4 regions of the Rhizobium sp. 01T444 genome follow, and region 1 is predicted to be linked to each of the others. Evidence: riboswitches for the same ligand, from Rfam matches in the RefSeq annotation. Region 1 holds a riboswitch; each other region holds the start of a gene.

Region 1 (4,412 bases):
CTTGTCTGGCCCGATCTCATAGGCATCCTGATAGTAGTCGAGATTGTCGTTGGTCATGAACGGCGCCGGATAATAGACGCGGCCGATCTTGCCTTCCTTGCGGATCTCGATCTTCGAGACGATCGGATGGATCGAGGAAGTCGAGTGGTTGATATAGGAAATCGAGCCCGTCGGCGGCACCGCCTGCAGGTTCTGGTTATAGAGGCCGGAGGCCATCACGGCCTTCTTCAGCTCCAGCCAGTCTTCCTGCGTCGGGATATGAATGCCGGCACCGTCGAAAAGCGCCTGAACCTTCTCGGTCGCCGGCTTCCATTCCTGCTCGGTATATTTGTCGAAATATTCGCCCGAGGCATATTTCGAATTCTCGAAGCCCTTGAAGCTTGCGCCACGTTCGACCGCCAGACGGTTGGAGGCGCGCAGCGCGTGATAGGTCACCGTGTAGAAATAGATATTGGTGAAATCGACGCCCTCTTCCGAACCGTAATGGATGCGCTCGCGGGCGAGGTATCCATGCAGGTTCATCTGGCCGAGGCCGATTGCATGGCTGTCGTCATTGCCCTTCTCGATCGATGGAACCGAGGAGATGTGACTCATGTCGGAAACGGCCGTCAGCGCGCGGATCGAGGTCTCGATCGTCTTGCCGAAATCGGCCGAATCCATCGCCATGGCGATATTCAGCGAGCCGAGATTGCAGGAAATATCCTTGCCCATCACCTTGTAGGAAAGGTCGTCGTTGAATTCGCTCGCTTCGCTGACCTGCAGGATTTCAGAGCAGAGATTGCTCATGCTGATGCGGCCGGCGATCGGGTTTGCCCGGTTCACCGTGTCTTCGAACATGATGTAGGGATAACCGCTCTCGAACTGAATTTCGGCAATTACCTGGAAGAATTCGCGCGCCTTGATCTTCTTCTTTGTGATACGGGCATCCGCCACCATCTCGCGGTACTTCTCCGTCACCGATATCTCGGTGAAGGGCACGCCATAGGCCCGCTCCACGTCATAGGGCGAGAAGAGGTACATATCCTCATTGTTCTTGGCGAGTTCGAAAGTGATGTCGGGCACGACGACGCCGAGCGACAGCGTCTTGATGCGGATCTTCTCGTCAGCATTTTCGCGCTTGGTATCAAGGAAGCGCATGATGTCAGGGTGATGGGCGTTGAGATAAACGGCACCCGCACCCTGCCGAGCACCGAGCTGATTGGCGTAGGAGAACGAGTCTTCGAGCAGCTTCATGACGGGGATGATGCCGGAAGACTGGTTTTCGATCTGCTTGATCGGCGCACCAGCCTCGCGGATGTTCGTCAGCGATAGCGCCACGCCACCGCCGCGCTTGGAAAGCTGCAGCGCCGAATTGATGGAGCGGCCGATCGATTCCATATTGTCTTCGACACGCAGCAGAAAGCACGAGACGAGCTCGCCGCGCTGCTTCTTGCCGGCATTGAGGAAAGTCGGCGTTGCCGGCTGGAAGCGGCCGGTGATGATCTCTTCGACCAGATCACGGGCAAGCTGCTCATTGCCTTCGGCAAGTGCCAACGCCACCATGCAGATGCGATCTTCATAGCGCTCCAGATAGCGCTTTCCGTCGAAGGTCTTCAGCGTGTAGCTGGTGTAATATTTGAAGGCGCCGAGGAAAGTCGGGAAACGGAACTTCTTGGCATAGGCCTCGTCGAACAGGTCGCGGACGAAATTGAAGGAATACTGGTCGAGCACTTCCTGCTCGTAATAGCCTTCGGTCACCAGATAATCGAGCTTCTCCCGGAGATTATGGAAGAACACCGTGTTCTGGTTCACGTGCTGCAGGAAATACTGCTTGGCCGCCATGCGGTCCTTGTCGAGCTGGATCTTGCCCTGCTCGTCATAGAGGTTCAGCATCGCGTTCAGCGCGTGATAATCCAGCGCGTCCGCTGCCTTTAGCGGTTTTGCGCCCGCATCTCGCGTCAAATTTGTTCCTGTGTCCAAAATCGTCCCATCCCGTCTTTGACATTGGCGACATCCTCGGCAGTCCCCAGAAGCTCGAACCGGTAGAGGTAAGGCACCTGGCATTTCTGCGAGATCACGTCGCCGGCAAGCCCATAGGTCTCGCCGAAATTGCTGTTGCCCGCAGCAATGACGCCACGGATGTTGGAGCGGTTTTCCGCATCGTTGAGGAAACGGATCACCTGCTTGGGCACGGCTCCCTTTACGATCCCGGGGCCGCCATCCCCGCAATAGGTGGGCGAGATCAGCACATAGGGTTCGCGAATGTGGATGTCCTCAACGCCTACGGGAATGCGCGCCGCGCGCAGTCCCAGCTTCTCGACGAAACGATGGGTATTCTCAGACCGGCTGGAATAATAGACGATCAGGCCCACCGCTCTTCTCCGATCAGGAGAGCGCGCTGATCATATCGGGACGGAAGCCCGCCCAGTGGTTCTCGCCGGCAACGACGACCGGAACCTGCATGTAGCCCATGCCGCGAACGCGATCGAGCGCGTCGGCATCCTCGGAGATATCGATGATCTGATAGTCGACGCCCAGGCGGTCGAGGGCGCGATATGTGGCGGTGCACTGAACGCAGGCAGGCTTGCTGTAAACGGTAACGCTCATCATGTTCCTCGTGATGTCAATGGATTCCGGACGCAGAACTAGGATCGGGCGCCTTGCGGCGTCCGGGGTAACGCTCGATATTGATCTGGCAAAGTTGGCGTTTTACACGCCGGATTCGATCCCTCGCGGGATTTGCGCGGGCGGCGGCTTTGATGCTCTCGACATGACTTCAACCCCGAAGTGCTCATGCGGACTTCCGGGGGCAGCGCAACAGGTGCGGATTTGATCCGCCTCACATATACGCGACCTTCCGGACACCCCGCCCGTGGACGTTTCGTTCAAGGCAGGTCTCCTGGCTCGCGGGTCGAAGCACCCTGCCCCCAGCCTTCCCAAAGCGTCATGCCTCAGTGACCTGAAATCGGACAGTTGCTCGCCGCTTACAGTTGCGGGGGCAGCTCCGGCCTTGTTTTGCCATCATGGCAAACCGCACCGTATTCCCGTCTTAGCCTGCGATCCCTAGCGAATCGAAGGAACCGTGAACACTAGATATAGTACTCGAATCGGAGTTGGCGTCAACGGATGGTTTGTGCGTCGCGTTACGGCATGTTTGAAATTGCTACATTCCTGTGAAAAACGTGGTTAACGAATGCTTAAAGAAAGTAGGCTGTGGAGAAGGCCCCAATGAAGAGAGCCGGCCTATAGCCGGCTCTCTGATTTTCGACTCCAGGTTCAGGCCCGAATCGTCGATGCGGCATGTCGTAATATTCGGGCGGCAGCGACCATGTTGACGAGCGCCGGGCGAACCTCTTCCCACCTGCGCGTCTTCAATCCGCAATCCGGATTGATCCAGAGCTGCCCGTCCGTCAGACGCTCGCGCGCCAGCGTCAGGAGCTCCGTCATCTCCTCGACATCAGGAACGCGCGGCGAATGGATGTCGTAGACGCCGGGGCCGATCTCGTTCGGATATTTGTAGCTACGGAAGGCCTCCAGCAGTTCCATCTTCGAACGTGACGTCTCGATGGAGATCACATCGGCATCCATCGCCGCGATGGCATCGATGATCTGGTTGAACTCCGAATAGCACATATGCGTATGGATCTGCGTTTCGTCCGCCACGCCGGAGGCGCATAGGCGGAAACTCTCGACGGCCCAGTCGAGATAGGTCTTCCAGTCGGCCTTGCGCAGCGGCAGGCCCTCGCGCAGCGCCGCCTCGTCGATCTGGATCATTGCCGCACCGGCCCTTTCGAGATCGAGCACCTCGTCGCGGATCGCCAGCGCGATCTGCCGGCTGACGTCGGCGCGAGAGAGATCGTCGCGCACGAAGGACCAGTTGAGGATCGTCACCGGCCCGGTCAGCATGCCCTTCACGGGCTTCTCCGTCAGCGACTGCGCATAGCGCCACCACTCGACTGTCATCGGCTTCGGCCGGGAGACGTCCCCGAAGATAACAGGCGGTCGGACGTAACGGGAGCCATAGCTCTGCACCCAGGCATGTTGAGTGAAGGCGAAGCCGGAAAGCTGCTCACCGAAATACTGCACCATGTCATTGCGTTCGAATTCGCCGTGGACAAGCACGTCGAGGCCGATTTCCTCCTGCCAGCGGATCGCCGCTTCGGTCTCCTTTTTCAGAAAGGCATCATAATCCGCCTCGCTGATCGTGCCCTTGGTGAAAGCGGAGCGGGACTTTCGAACATCTGATGTCTGCGGGAAGGAGCCGATCGTCGTCGTCGGGAACAGCGGCAGGCGAAGCTTACGCTCCTGCAGTCCGGTCCGCTCGGCAAAATCGCTGCTGCGTGTCTTCATCGCCTCGTCGATCGCGGCAACCCGCTGTCTGACCTTCAGATCATGTACGCGCGTAGATGCGGCGCGCGATGCAACGGCCTGCG
Region 2 (4,412 bases), on a different contig from region 1:
TAGCGGCTGTTCGGGTTGTCGTCGCGTTAGTTTCGGTTACGCACAGACCCGCATCCGCTGGAAGCAGCGGTACGAATAAAATCGCGATGCGTAAACGGACGAAATCGACATGCGGCTTATGTAGCCATGCCGATTGGAATTGTCACGTAGAATCTGTGAGGAAAAACGACAAATCCGTGAAGTTTTCAGCGGCTCTCCGCTATTGCCTGTCCCTGGGCCTCTTCCGGTTCTGCCGCCGCGGCATGTCTGTTCTTGTGGCGGCGTGTCGTCAGCTCCTCGCCGGCATTGGCGGGCAGGCGCAGGAAAGTGATGCAGGCAAGTGCTGATATCGCCGCCACGATGAAGAAGGCGATATGAAAATCCGAGACCAAAAGCTTGCCGCCGTGGAAGCTCGAGGAGATTTCCAGGATCGTACCGGCTACCGCAACGCCCATGGCCATGGAGATGCGCTGCGCCACCGCGTTGATGGCAGTCGCCTGGCTGCTGTCGGCCTCGTCCACATCGCCGAAGGCCATAGCGTTGACGCCCGAAAAGGCCATGGAGCGGAGGAGGCCGCCGACAAGAAGACAGCCCATGATGACATACATCGGCGTTTCGGCAGTGAAGAAGCCATTCACGCCGAGGAAGATTGCCGCGAGGAAGGTCGTCAGCGCGATGACGTTGCGGAAGCCGAAGGCGTTATAGGTGCGGGTGGCTGCAAATTTCGAGCCCATGGAGCCAAGAGCGCTGATGAAGGTGATCGAGCCTGACTGCAGCGGCGTCAGGCCGAAGCCGAGCTGCAGCATCAGCGGCATGAGGAAGGGCAGCGCGCCGAGGCCCATGCGGAAATTCGAGGCGCCGAGGATCGCCGCCCGGAACATCGGGTAGCGGAACATCTTGGGGTCGAGCAGCGGATGCGAGGTGCGCCTGGCATGCACGAAATAGAGAATGCCGGAGAGGACGCCGACGGCCACAGTGACATAGCCGTAGATGACGGGAACGGCGGGCAGGCTGATGACCGAGAGGCCGAACACGAAACCGGCAAAGCCGATACCCGACAGGAAGAAGCCCGGAAAATCCATCGGCTTCGGGCTTCGCGGCTCGACGGCCGGCAGGAAACGGGTGACGAGGACGATGCCGATAATGCCGATCGGCACATTGATCCAGAAGATCCAGTGCCAGCTGAGATAGGTCGTCAGGAAGCCGCCGATCGGCGGGCCCATGATCGGGCCGATCAGCGCCGGAATGGTCAGCCATGCCATGGCATTCACCAACTGGTGACGTGGCGTGCCGCGCACCAGGAGCAATCGCCCGACCGGCGTCATCATCGAGCCGCCGGCACCCTGGATGAGGCGGGAAATGACGAAGGCGGCGATGGAATTGGAGAATGCGCAGGCGACCGAGCCAACCATGAAAACGAAGATCGCGAGCCGAAAGATGTTGCGTGCACCGAAGCGATCCGACATCCAGCCGCTGATCGGAATGAAGATTGCGAGCGCCACGAGGTAGCTCGTTACCGCAAGTTTCAGCGCGATCGGCGAAGTGCCTATATCGGCAGCAATCGCCGGCAGGCTGGTGGCGATCACGGTCGAATCCATCTGTTCCATGAACAGGGCGACCGCAAGGATCATTGGTGTTAGGCGGGACACGGGCAACCGGAAGGCAATGAGAGGGGATTCGGCGCCAGCGGCGTCGGGTCTCGTTCTAGGCCAGCATTTTCAGCCTGTCCACGAAATGAATGTCGCATGCAGCTTGCCGCCATGCCGTTTCCGCGCCATAGATCACCCGTCAGGTGCCCGCTTTCACAAGCGGGAGAATCGGGAATCCGGTGCAAGACCGGAACGTGCCCAACGCTGTAAGGCCGACGCTTGCCGCATAGAATGCCACTGGCCGCAAGGCCGGGAAGGCGGCGGTCAAGCGGATGACGCCAAGTCAGAAGACCGGCCTGGCAAGATAGACCCAACCCGCGCGGACGGCGGGCGGTTGCGTTGTTGGGGATTTGACGATGCGACCCATTGATGATGCCGTTTGCCCGGCATCCAGCTTTTCTGCGGCCGAACGCGAGGCCGTCTATCACGCGATCATGACGCGGCGTGACGTGCGCAGCCAGTTCCTGCCCGATCCCTTGCCGGATGATCTCGTGACGCGGCTTTTGACCGCCGCGCATCACGCGCCCTCGGTCGGCTTCATGCAGCCGTGGAATTTCATTCTGGTGAAGAGCGTCGAGGTGAGGGCGCGGGTACGCGATGCCTTCCTCAAGGCGAATGAGGAAGCGGCCCGCATGTTCGACGGCAAGCGGCAGGAGCAATACCGTTCGCTGAAGCTCGAAGGCATCGTCCAGGCGCCGCTCGGCATCTGCGTGACCTGCGATCCAACCCGCAGCGGCAGCGTGGTGCTGGGGCGCACACATAATCCGCGCATGGACAGCTATTCCACCGTCTGCGCCATCCAGAACCTGTGGCTTGCGGCACGAGCCGAAGGGGTGGGCATCGGCTGGGTCAGCATTTTTCGCGAGGGTGACCTGAAGGAGATCCTCGGCATTCCCAATCATATCGAGGTGGTAGCCTGGCTCTGCGCCGGCTTCGTCGACCGGCTCTATGATAAGCCGGAACTGGCGGTCAAAGGCTGGCGGCAGCGGATGGCGCTGGAAGAGCTGGTTTTCCATGATGGCTGGGGGCAGGTGGAAAGCGAGGCCGCGCCGGTCTGAGCCGGCGCGGGTGTGCATCATTCTGCCGGCTGGGTGCCGCAATCCTTGGCGCAGGCCGGCGTCTTCCGATGGGCAAAGACGAGGAAGCTTGCGGCGGCCAGAAGCCAGACGCCGATCGCGCCATAGAGCATGACGCCGCCGAAGCCTGCGACGAGCGCATCATGCACCGTCCCGGCGGGAATGTCTGGCAGGGAGGCAATGTTGCCGGCGGAGATCCGTTCGGCGAGCAGGCGCAGGTCGCCGGCATCCGTCGAGGTTGGCAAGGTGCTCTTGAGGTGGGAGAGCACGCCGCTGAACAGGATGAAGCCCATGACGGCGATGTTGATGGCGAGCGAGATCATCCGGGCGCTCATGTCGATGCCGGAGGCCATGCCGGCGCGATCGCTGGAGACGGCACCTGTCGTCGTATTGGTGACCGGGGTGTTGGTGAAGCCAAGCCCGATGCCGGCAAGCAGCGCGCCGGGCAGCATCGTCAGCCAGCTTGGCGCGGTGGCAGCACTGCCTGACTTCATCAGCAGGAAGCCGAGCCCGATGGTGAAAAGGCCGCCGGGAATGATGATGCCCGGCCGATAGCGCAGCATAAGCCGTTCGGCGAGCGGCGGTACGACGAGCGTCGGCAGCGTATAGGCAAGCAGCGCCACACCCGCGGCCACACTGCCATAACCGAGACCGGCTTCATACCAGATCGGCAGATAGATCATGAAAGGCCAGAAGCTGATATTCATGGCAGCCGAGCCGATGATGGCGCCCGAGAAGGCGCGAATGCCGAAGACCGAGGCATCGAACATCGGTCGCGGGTTCAGCCTCTCGGCAAAGATGAAGGCGACGAGGCTTGCCGCGGAAAGTCCGATGATGCCAAGCGCGGCAGGGCTGGCAAAGCCGAGAGCCGGACCCTGGGTGATGAAGAAAGCGAGGCAGAAGACCGCCAGCGAAAGAGTGGCGATGCCGGCCATATCGAGCCGTCCTGCAGCGGGGTCCCGCGATTCCTCAACGCCCGTTACGGCAAGGGCCACCGTCACGGCTGCCAGCACGGCATGGATGAGGAAGACCCATTGCCAGCCGGCGGCTGCTACGATCGCAACGCCTATGATCGGGCCAAAGCCGAGGCCGATCCCGAAGATGATGCCCCACCAGCCGAAGGCCATGCTGCGGGCTCTGCCCTCCGGGAATTGATGGGAGAGGACAGCCACCTGGCAGATCAGCATCACGCCGCCGCTCATGCCCTGCAGAAAGCGAGCAACGATCAGCAGCGAAACATCCTGAGCGAGGCCGGCAATCAGCGAGGTGAGGCCAAAGGCGGCAATGCCGATGAGGAAGACGCGCTTGCGGCCGTAGCGATCGGCCAATGTGCCTGCCGCCATCAGCACCGTCGTCACGGCGATCGTATAGGCATTCATGATCCATTGCAGCGCGCTGAAATCGGCATGCAGCACCTTTTCCAGCGTCGGCAGGATTGCCGGTACGCTCGATATTTCAAGGCCGAACATCAGTGAGGAGAGGCAGGCCGCCATCAGGGCGACGATGCCTCTGATACGTGAGGATGGAGGGGAGGCAGAGGTCATGCTTTGGCCTTTCGACGTTGAGACTTACAAGGGTGACATCCCTTGTCGTCCATTTGCGTCAGCATAAGCAGAGCTTGATCATTACAGAATTGGATGATTGACTATTTCAGACACAACAATTTCGGATAGATCCAATGACCATGCTCGATGTCGATTCCGTTCAG
Region 3 (4,412 bases), on a different contig from region 1:
GGGCAAGGGCAGCGCGTGAGAGGCCGGAGACATCGTCGTCGCCAAGGCGGATGATGCCGCTTTTGACCTGCCGCAGTCGGCAGATCAGGCGCAGCAGGCTCGATTTGCCTGAGCCGTTCGGCCCGAGCAGGCCGAGCACCTTGCCCCTTTCGACTGATATGCTGATGCCATTGACGATGATGGTATTGCCGGCGGCATAGGTGACCTTGTCGACTGATATGCTCATGCGCTTCTCCGCACGCGATAGAGGATGATGGCGAGGCCGGTGCGCCGAAAAGCGCGGTGACGACGCCGATCGGCAGGATCTGTTGGGGAATGATGATGCGCGAGACGATGTCGGCGCCGACCATGAAGATCGCTCCGCCAAGCGCAGTCGCCGGCAGCAGGCGGCCATGCGCGGGGCCGACGAGGAAGCGGGCGGCATGGGGAATGACGAGACCGACGAAGCCGATGGAACCGACCATGCTGACCACGCCTGCCGTCATCGCCGCTGTCACGCCGAGCAGGGTGAACTGCACGCGGCGCACGGCGATGCCGAGGGAGGCTGCGGCATCCGTGCCGAAGGCGAAGGCATCGAGCGCGCGCGCATGGGCAAGACAGACGACGAAGCCTGTCAGCGCGATCGGCACGGAGAGATAGACATCCGGCCAGCGCACGCCACTGAGCGACCCTAAGAGCCAGAAGAGTACGCCGCGCGCCTGTTCGGCATTGGCCGAGGTGGTGACGATATAGGAGGTCAGCGCGTTGAAGAGCTGCGAGCCCGCCACGCCGCAGAGAATGATGCGCTCGCTGGTGCCGCCCGCGCCCGCCGCCAGAATGCCGACCAGAAGAAAGGCGATGACGGCGCCGATGAAGGCGCCGCCGGAGAGGCCGAGCACGCCATAGCCGAGGCCTAAGATCATGACGCAGACGGCGCCGGTGGAGGCGCCGGCGGAAATGCCGAGCACATAAGGTTCGGCGAGCGGATTGCGCAGCAGGGCCTGCAGCACCACGCCGCAAAGCGCGAGCGACGCACCGGCGCTTGCCGCCACCAGCGCGCGGCTGAGGCGGTAATCCCAGACAATGCCCTGGTGGATGCGGCTGAGTTCGAATGCCGTGCCGAACAGGCGGTTGGAAACCGCCTTTGCCGTGGTGGCGAGCGGGATCGATATCTCGCCGATCGATACGGCGAGGCTGACCATCAGGCCGAGCAGGAGGAAGGCGGCGATGGTGAGCGCGGCAAGCGCCCACCATTTCCTCTGTGGCAAGGCAGCCTGGCTCACTGCGCCAGACCGGAGGCGGCGATGCCCTTTGCCAGGATTTCGATGCCGTCGATCGTGCGGATCGTCGGGTTCATCGACTGCGCGTCCATCATGATGAAGCGCTTGTTTTTGACGGCATCGAGCTCCCTTGTGACCGGATCGTTTTCCAGGAAATCCACCTTCACCTTGGGATCGTCGGCGGCATAGCGGCGGCGGTCCATGGTGGCGATGACGATGACGGCGGGATTGGCCTGCGCAATCGTTTCCCAGCCGACGAGGGGCCATTCCTCTTCAGTCGTCACGACGTTCTTTGCGCCGAGCGTCTTCAGGATATAGGCCGGCGCGCTGTTCTTGCCGGCGATGAAGGCATCGCCTTTCACCTCCTTGCTGGAGAACCAGAAGACGACGGGCAGGTTCTTGGCTGCCGCGCCTGAAACGGAGGCAACGGCCGCGGCCTCGCGCTTCTTCAGGTCGGCGATCAGTTTATCGCCCCGGTCCTTCACGTCGAAGATTTCGGAGAGTTCGGCGATTTCCTGATAGATCAGGTCCATCGTGAACAGCTCCTTGCGCACGCCGTCTCCGCCATCGGTGTTGATCTTGGCGACGCAATCGGCCGGCGCGATATAGGTGTTGATGCCGAGGTCTTTGAATTGCTCGCGCTTGCCGACGGAGCCTTGGGCGCCGACATGCCATTCGAATTCGGCAGCCACCAGATCGGGCTCGGCACCGACGACGGATTCGAAGCTCGGGTCGTTGTCGGCCAGGCGTCTGATCTTGCTGTTGGCCTCGGCATATTGCGGCAGGACCGGGCCGACCCAGACGGCCGTGCCGGCGATCTTGTCGGCAAGGCCGAGCGAGAGGAGCACTTCGGTCATGCCCTGGCCGATCGAAACGATCTTGGCCGGTGCCTTCTCGAAGGTGACTTGCTGGCCGCAATTGCTGAGGGTGAGGGGATATTGGGTGGCGGCGAAGGCGGGTGCTGCAAGGCCGGCCAGGCAAAGGCTGGCGAGCCCGAACGCAAGGGAAAAGCCTGGAATAATCTGGCGCATTGGAAACTCTCGATCGGAAGGAAAAGGGCCAGCAGACGCCGGCGCGCGCAGATGCGTGAGCCAAACGTGGAGGAGGGCTAGCGGCGGGTGGTCCAATCGGGACGGATCGCGTGCGGCAAGCGGCAGGAAATAAGGTCAATCATATCTGCTCCTTGTCCAGGCATCCCCGCCTGGCTGATTGGATTGCGATTGACGGCAGGTCTCCTGGCTCGCGGATGTCAGCCGGTCATCTGCCTTCCCGCGCTTGCGCGCAGTGGCACTTGGAGTGACCAGCTCGCCGGTGATGTCCTGGAATGAACGACGAGGCATTCATTCCGGATATAACCGGCAATCCGCTTACAGTTGCGGGGGCAGCCACGGTCTTGGTCCCTTTTGGGTCGTCCGCACCGTGTTCCCTATTAATCCCCTCGAAGTTCTCCTCGGGGAACCGTCTCCCCCGACTTAGGACGTCACCATGGGCAACGTCAAGCAGGGCCAGCGAGAAGTATTGTTTGCGGAGGGAAGGCTGTCGTTTCGCAAATCCGGAATGACAGAAATTTTACCTCATGCTAATGTAGAATCCGCTGATGGGTGGAGGAGCAACCATGAGTATTTTCGACGGTTTAGGCGGTGTTCTCTCTGATGTGCTTGCCGGCAGGCAGGTCGATTACGTCGCGGTTGCAACCAGAATATTCGACAATGCCGGAGGGCTGCAGGGCATCGTTTCCCAGCTCAATTCGGCGGGCCTCGGCGAGCAGGTCTCATCCTGGATCGGCACCGGCCACAATCTTCCCGTATCGGCGGAACAGATCCAGGCGGCCTTGTCGTCCGATCAGCTGCGCGATCTCGCCGCCAAGTTCGGCGTCAATGCCGATGATGTGTCCAAGCTGCTTGCCGAGCATCTGCCGAAAGCCGTCGATGCGGCAACGCCCAATGGAACCGTTTCATAGGCTTCAAAGACTTGGGGTCTCAAAGATTTGGGGCCTCAAAGACGTGCATGCCGTGAACTGCCCCCAACACGAGGATATCCCATGATTGCGAGATTGCTTGTGCCCGCTTCCGCCGGAGCGTTGATTGCCGCCGCCTTCTTCGTTTCTCCGGCCTCCGCGCTGACCATGAAGGAATGCAGCGCCAAATATCAGACGGCCAAGGCCGATGGTTCGGCCAAGGACATGAAGTGGAACGACTTCCGGGCGAAGTTCTGTGGCGCGGATGCGGCCGCCGAAGATGCTGCCGATGACAAGGCAGTGGCCGCAACGACGGACAAGGAGCCCGCAAAGCCGACGGTCAAGGCCCCCAAGGGCGTGACCATGCCGAAGGCGATCGACAAGAAATACGCCAGCGAAACGCCTGCCAAGGGCCGGCTGCATACCTGCGTCGACAGCTATCATGCCAACAAGGATGCCGGCACGCTCAACGATCTGAAATGGATCCAGAAGGGCGGCGGCTATTGGAGCCTTTGCAATACGGCATTGAAGGCCGGTAGCTGAGGTTTAGGCTGGCGAGGGCGGGGCGCATGGCTATTGCGCTCCTACCTCTGCCACATCCTCTCGATCCGTCAGGATGCGGTCGATCAGCCCCCATTCCAGGGCCTCTTCAGCCCTCATGAAGCGGTCCCGATCCATCGCCTGCTCGAACTCTTCATAGGATCGCCCGCAATGCTCGGCATAGAGGCTGGTCATGAGCTGCTTCGTCTTCCTGATTTCCTCGGCATGAATGAGCATATCGGACGCCTGGCCCTGGAAGCCGCCGAGGGGCTGGTGGATGAGGATGCTGGCATTCGGAAGGGCATATCGCTCTCCCGGCTGGCCGGCCATCAGCAGGAAGGAGCCCATCGAGCGGGCCGTTCCCATGCAGAGCGTGTGCACCGGCGCGCGGATGAAACGCATCGTGTCGTACATGGCAAAACCGCTGGTCACGACGCCGCCCGGCGAATTGATGTAGAGGTTGATCGGCTTCTTGGGATTTTCGGCCTCCAGGAACAGAAGCTGGGCGCAGACGAGAGCGGACACGCCGTCGTTGATCTCGCCGTTCAGAAAGATGATCCGCTCACGCAGCAGGCGGGAATAGATGTCGAAGGATCGCTCCCCTTGGGAGGATTGTTCTACGACCATGGGGACGAGTTGCATCGCTTCGCGCATCG
Region 4 (4,412 bases), on a different contig from region 1:
GGCGGTCGAGTTCTTCGCTGTAGCGGCGCAGCGTGTGGCTTTCGCTGAGCTGGCCGATCACCTTGCGCTCGATGAGGTTGTTGACGACGGCGAGCGCTTCGCTTTCGGTCTTGTCGAAGATCGCGGCCGCCTGTTTGGCGTTCATCTGCGGCTGCAGGAAATCGTTTTTGTAGCGGATGAAATCGGTCAGCTGCTGGGCTTCGTCCTGCGCGCTGGTGGGGTTGGCGTAGATTTCCGGCACGAGCACGAGACCGGCATATTTGTCGCCCTCATCGACGAGGATGACGCGCTGCGTCGAGCCGATGGGGAAGGCCTCCTTGAACTCGTCCATCGTTATTCCAAGTTTTGCGGTCTTCACGTCTGATCGCATCAGCTTGTCCACGGTCAGGTTGCGGATCCAGCCGACATCATGGGCGCTACGGATGCTCTCGCCGCGCAGGTGAAAGCGCCATGTGGCGAAGGAGTAGCCGAAGGTGGTGCGCACCACGAGCGAGGAGGTAATGACGGCGGCGAGCACCAGAACGGTGATCGGAAAGTCGCCGGTAATCTCCAGCGCCAGGAAGGTCATGGTCAGCGGCCCGCCGATGACGGCGACGGCGAGCGAGCTCATGCCGACCACGGCATAGATCACGGGTGTCAGTGTCGCATCGGCGAAATAGGGGGCGGAATAGGCAAAGAGCTTGCCGAGCAGGGCACCCATGAAGAGCGAGGCGAAGAACAGGCCGCCCCTGAAGCCGGAGCCGATCGAAATGGCTGATGCCACCGACTTCAGAAGGAAGAGGCCAATCAGCGCGGGAATGGTGATCTCATGGGAGAGGTTGAGATGCAGCGCGCCGTGACCGGCGGCGAGGACCTGCGGCGAGGCCAGCGCCAGCAGGCCGACGACCAGGCCGCCGAGCGCCGGGCGGAAGGGTAGCGCGATGGAGCTTTTGCGCGCCAGTTCCTCGACGAAGGAGACGCCCTGCATGATGAGGATGCCGATGCCTGCGCAGAAGGCGCCGAGGGCGATCGCCGGCACGTAATCGGCGGGCTGGACAGCGCCGAAGCTGCCGACATCGATGATGAAATCGCTGCCGGAGAGTAGCCGGGCGACCAGTGTAGCGACGAGGGCCGCGACGACAACAGGCGTCAGCGAGACGATGGTGTAGGTGCCGATGATCAGCTCGAAGGCATAGAAGGCGCCCGTCAGCGGTGCATTGAAGGCGGCGGCGATGGCGCCGGCCGCGCCGCAGCCGACGAGGACGCGCATGTCGGAGCGGCGCAGCTGCAGCTTCAGGCCGAATTTCGAGGCGATGCCGGCTGCAAGCTGCGTATAGCCGGCCTCCAGACCGACGGATGCGCCGAAGCCGTTGGACACGAGGTTCTGGATGGCGACGAGGATGCTGTCCGTCAGCGACAGGCGGCCGCCATGCAAGGCATTGGCCTCGATCGGGTCGACCATCGGCTTCTTGCGCCATCTGGCGAGAATGAAGATCAACAGGCCGAGCAGCATGCCGCCGGCAACCGGGGCCGTCATCAGCAGGAACTTGCTGTCGATCTGCGAGGCGCTGAGCCTCGTCGTGCCGTCTATGCCGAAGATCAGCCTGTGCATCTCTTCCGAGACATAGCTCATGGCGGTGACCGCAAGCCCCGAGGCGATACCGACGAGCGCGCCGGCAAAGACCATGCCCATTTCGCTGTGGCGGATAAGCGCGCGCAGGCGTCCCGGATCAAAGACGGTGCCGAGAGGGCCGAGGCGGCGAATATCCATTCGGGAGAGCATCATGGGGAAACTAGGCGGCAGGAGTGGGGGTCAAGGGCGGAGCCGGCATCCGCATGAGCGGCAATTGCGGCAAAATACCGACTGCGCCGTAAAGTTTTTGTGACGTAAACCTTTGATTGAAGACGATAATATCGGTAGTGTAAGTCGAGATGATCTCTGTGTGCACCCAGTGCGCCGATTGACATGCCCGGGGCGGAAGCCTAACCATGAATTGACATAATGGATGGTTCCGGATCGGCCTTACGCCTTCCGGATGAAAAGGGAATGTGACGGGGCGGACCCAAGCCGGGCGCCTTCATCACAGCCGACCCCGCGACTGTAGAGCAGTCAGGGTCTTCCGTCCGGTATTTTAGCCGTTGCGCTGACAGCCTCGCATTCTGCAGGCGGGCAAGGCGGTATAAGTGCCGGAAAAGCCACTGGAGTGCATCGTGATCAGCCGGGGCAGGACGCCTCTATTTCTACGAATCGTCCGCCTTTTCACGAGAAGCAGCCGGGAAGGCGAGGCGGATCCGCTGGCACGATCAGGGGCGACCGGAAACGGTCTGCCCCTGTCGCGGCCGCTAACTGCGAGCCAGGAGACCTGCCATCCGTGCCGGGCATAATGCCCATACTGGGCCGTTTGCCCGCTGCCAGCACGGAGGTTGTCTTGGCTGAAGGATTTGATTCAGCGCTGCCTCTGGTGGTGCATGTGAAAGGTGTCGGTTCGGTACCTCCTGATGGGATGCGTCTGGCGCCTGTTGGTGGACGTTACCCGGCGCGCACTTTCCTCTCCTCCCTCATTCCTGTGCTTGTCACAGGAATCCAGCCACGGCGCGTCCGCGCAGTGAATGAATCTACGCCGTCGTTGATTGAGTCTCTTGTGCCCAAGGACTTGGGCACGCTGGATCCCTGTGACAAGCACAGGGATGAGGGAAGTGGGTGGAGCCGCGCCTTCGCTCCAAGGGCGGCCGTGGCATGACCAAGAGCCTTCTCAACGCCACCTTCATCCTCGGCGGCGCCCGCTCCGGCAAATCCCGCTTCGCCGAAAACCTCGTGACCACAAGCGGCCTCGACCGCCACTACATCGCCACAGGCCGCGCCTGGGATGACGAAATGCAGGCGCGTATCGACCAGCACAAGGCCGACCGCGGCCCCTCCTGGACCACCCATGAGGAACCGCTCGACCTTACCGAGCGCCTTGCGGCAATCGACGGCGAGGGCAGGGCTGTTCTCGTTGATTGCCTGACGCTGTGGCTCACCAATCTGATGATGGAGGGGCGCGATATCGCCGCCCAGTCCGCCGCCCTTGCCGCCTGTCTACCGCAAGCAAAGGCGCGGCTCGTCATCGTTTCCAATGAAGTCGGCCTCGGCATCGTGCCTGAGAACCGCATGGCGCGGGATTTTCGCGACCATGCCGGCCGGCTGCACCAGATGATCGCGGCTGTGGCCGACGACGTGTATTTTATCGCGGCAGGTCTGCCGCTGAAGATGAAGGGTTAGATCCATGCAGCAGAAAATTCCCGCAACCGTCATCACCGGCTTTCTCGGTGCGGGCAAGACGACAATGATCCGCAACCTGCTCACAAATGCCGGCGGCAAGAAGATTGCGCTCATCATCAACGAGTTCGGCGATCTCGGCGTTGATGGCGATGTGCTGAAGGGCTGCGGGGCGGAGAATTGCACCGAGGACGATATTATCGAGCTCACCAATGGCTGCATCTGCTGCACGGTCGCCGACGATTTCATTCCGACCATGACCAAGCTTCTGGAGCGCGAGCAGCGCCCGGACCATATCGTCATCGAAACTTCAGGCCTTGCCTTGCCACAGCCGCTGGTCGCCGCCTTCAACTGGCCGGACATCAGAAGCGAAGTCACCGTTGACGGCGTGATCACCGTGGTCGACAGCGCCGCTGTTGCCGCAGGTCGTTTTGCCGATGACCATGATGCTGTCGATGCACGCCGCGTCGAGGATGAATCGCTCGATCATGAAAGCCCGATCGAGGAGCTTTTCGAAGATCAGCTGACCTGCGCCGACCTCATAGTGCTCAACAAGACCGATCTCATTGATGCCGACGGCCTCGGTCGCGTGAAGAGCGAAGTCGCCTCGCGCATCGCCCGCAAGCCTGTGATGATCGAGGCCAGGAATGGCGACGTGCCGGCAAGCGTGCTGCTCGGCCTCGGCATCGGCACGGAAGACGATATCGTCAACCGCAAGTCCCATCACGAGCTGGAGCATGAGGACGGCACGCCGCACGATCACGACGAATTCGACAGTTTCGTCGTCGAGCTCGGCGCTATCGCCGATACATCAGGTTTCGTCGAGAAGCTGAAGGGCATTATCGCCGAGCATGATGTGCTGCGCCTCAAGGGCTTCATCGATGTCTCGGGCAAGCCGATGCGCCTGCAGCTGCAGGCCGTGGGTGCCCGCATCGATCAGTATTTCGACCGCGCCTGGACGCCGGGCGAAGCACGCAGCACGCGCCTCGTCGTCATCGGCCTGCATGAGATGGATCAGGACGCGGTGCGCAAGGCGATCGAAGCGCTCGCTTAGGGAATAATCGATGCATCTGCTTCTCGCCCAACAGGGAACAATCAGCGACGGGGACGAGGCCATCGACCTCGGCCAGTCGCCGGGCGATATCCTGTTCCTCTCGGCCGCCGACACCGAGCT

The links. A riboswitch is a leader RNA that binds a small molecule or an ion and turns the genes downstream of it on or off. The one in region 1 is predicted to bind cobalamin.
Region 2: it holds a riboswitch for cobalamin, as region 1 does, so the genes downstream of both, bluB (5,6-dimethylbenzimidazole synthase) here and nrdH (glutaredoxin-like protein NrdH) in region 1, are expected to answer to the same signal.
Region 3: it holds a riboswitch for cobalamin, as region 1 does, so the genes downstream of both, AC1DTN_RS10075 (ABC transporter substrate-binding protein) here and nrdH (glutaredoxin-like protein NrdH) in region 1, are expected to answer to the same signal.
Region 4: it holds a riboswitch for cobalamin, as region 1 does, so the genes downstream of both, cobU (bifunctional adenosylcobinamide kinase/adenosylcobinamide-phosphate guanylyltransferase) here and nrdH (glutaredoxin-like protein NrdH) in region 1, are expected to answer to the same signal.

What each region holds. Positions count from the first base shown of each region.
Region 1 covers NZ_JBFTPD010000003.1:282,058-286,469, forward strand. Annotated here, with positions in the region: gene nrdE (class 1b ribonucleoside-diphosphate reductase subunit alpha) at 1-1,959, opposite strand, end outside; gene nrdI (class Ib ribonucleoside-diphosphate reductase assembly flavoprotein NrdI) at 1,938-2,351, opposite strand; gene nrdH (glutaredoxin-like protein NrdH) at 2,365-2,586, opposite strand; cobalamin riboswitch at 2,852-3,079, opposite strand; gene metE (5-methyltetrahydropteroyltriglutamate--homocysteine S-methyltransferase) at 3,256-4,412, opposite strand, start outside.
Region 2 covers NZ_JBFTPD010000013.1:14,537-18,948, forward strand. Annotated here, with positions in the region: gene AC1DTN_RS18245 (DHA2 family efflux MFS transporter permease subunit) at 186-1,610, opposite strand; cobalamin riboswitch at 1,753-1,942, shown strand; gene bluB (5,6-dimethylbenzimidazole synthase) at 1,985-2,686, shown strand; gene AC1DTN_RS18255 (MFS transporter) at 2,704-4,248, opposite strand; gene AC1DTN_RS18260 (LysR family transcriptional regulator) at 4,383-4,412, shown strand, end outside.
Region 3 covers NZ_JBFTPD010000005.1:11,827-16,238, reverse strand. Annotated here, with positions in the region: gene AC1DTN_RS10085 (ABC transporter ATP-binding protein) at 1-226, opposite strand, end outside; partial or broken gene AC1DTN_RS10080 (FecCD family ABC transporter permease) at 223-1,262, opposite strand; gene AC1DTN_RS10075 (ABC transporter substrate-binding protein) at 1,259-2,290, opposite strand; cobalamin riboswitch at 2,468-2,737, opposite strand; gene AC1DTN_RS10070 (YidB family protein) at 2,875-3,219, shown strand; gene AC1DTN_RS10065 (hypothetical protein) at 3,301-3,759, shown strand; gene AC1DTN_RS10060 (ATP-dependent Clp protease proteolytic subunit) at 3,790-4,410, opposite strand.
Region 4 covers NZ_JBFTPD010000005.1:157,673-162,084, reverse strand. Annotated here, with positions in the region: gene AC1DTN_RS10840 (chloride channel protein) at 1-1,762, opposite strand, end outside; cobalamin riboswitch at 1,970-2,364, shown strand; gene cobU (bifunctional adenosylcobinamide kinase/adenosylcobinamide-phosphate guanylyltransferase) at 2,717-3,241, shown strand; gene cobW (cobalamin biosynthesis protein CobW) at 3,246-4,292, shown strand; gene cobN (cobaltochelatase subunit CobN) at 4,303-4,412, shown strand, end outside.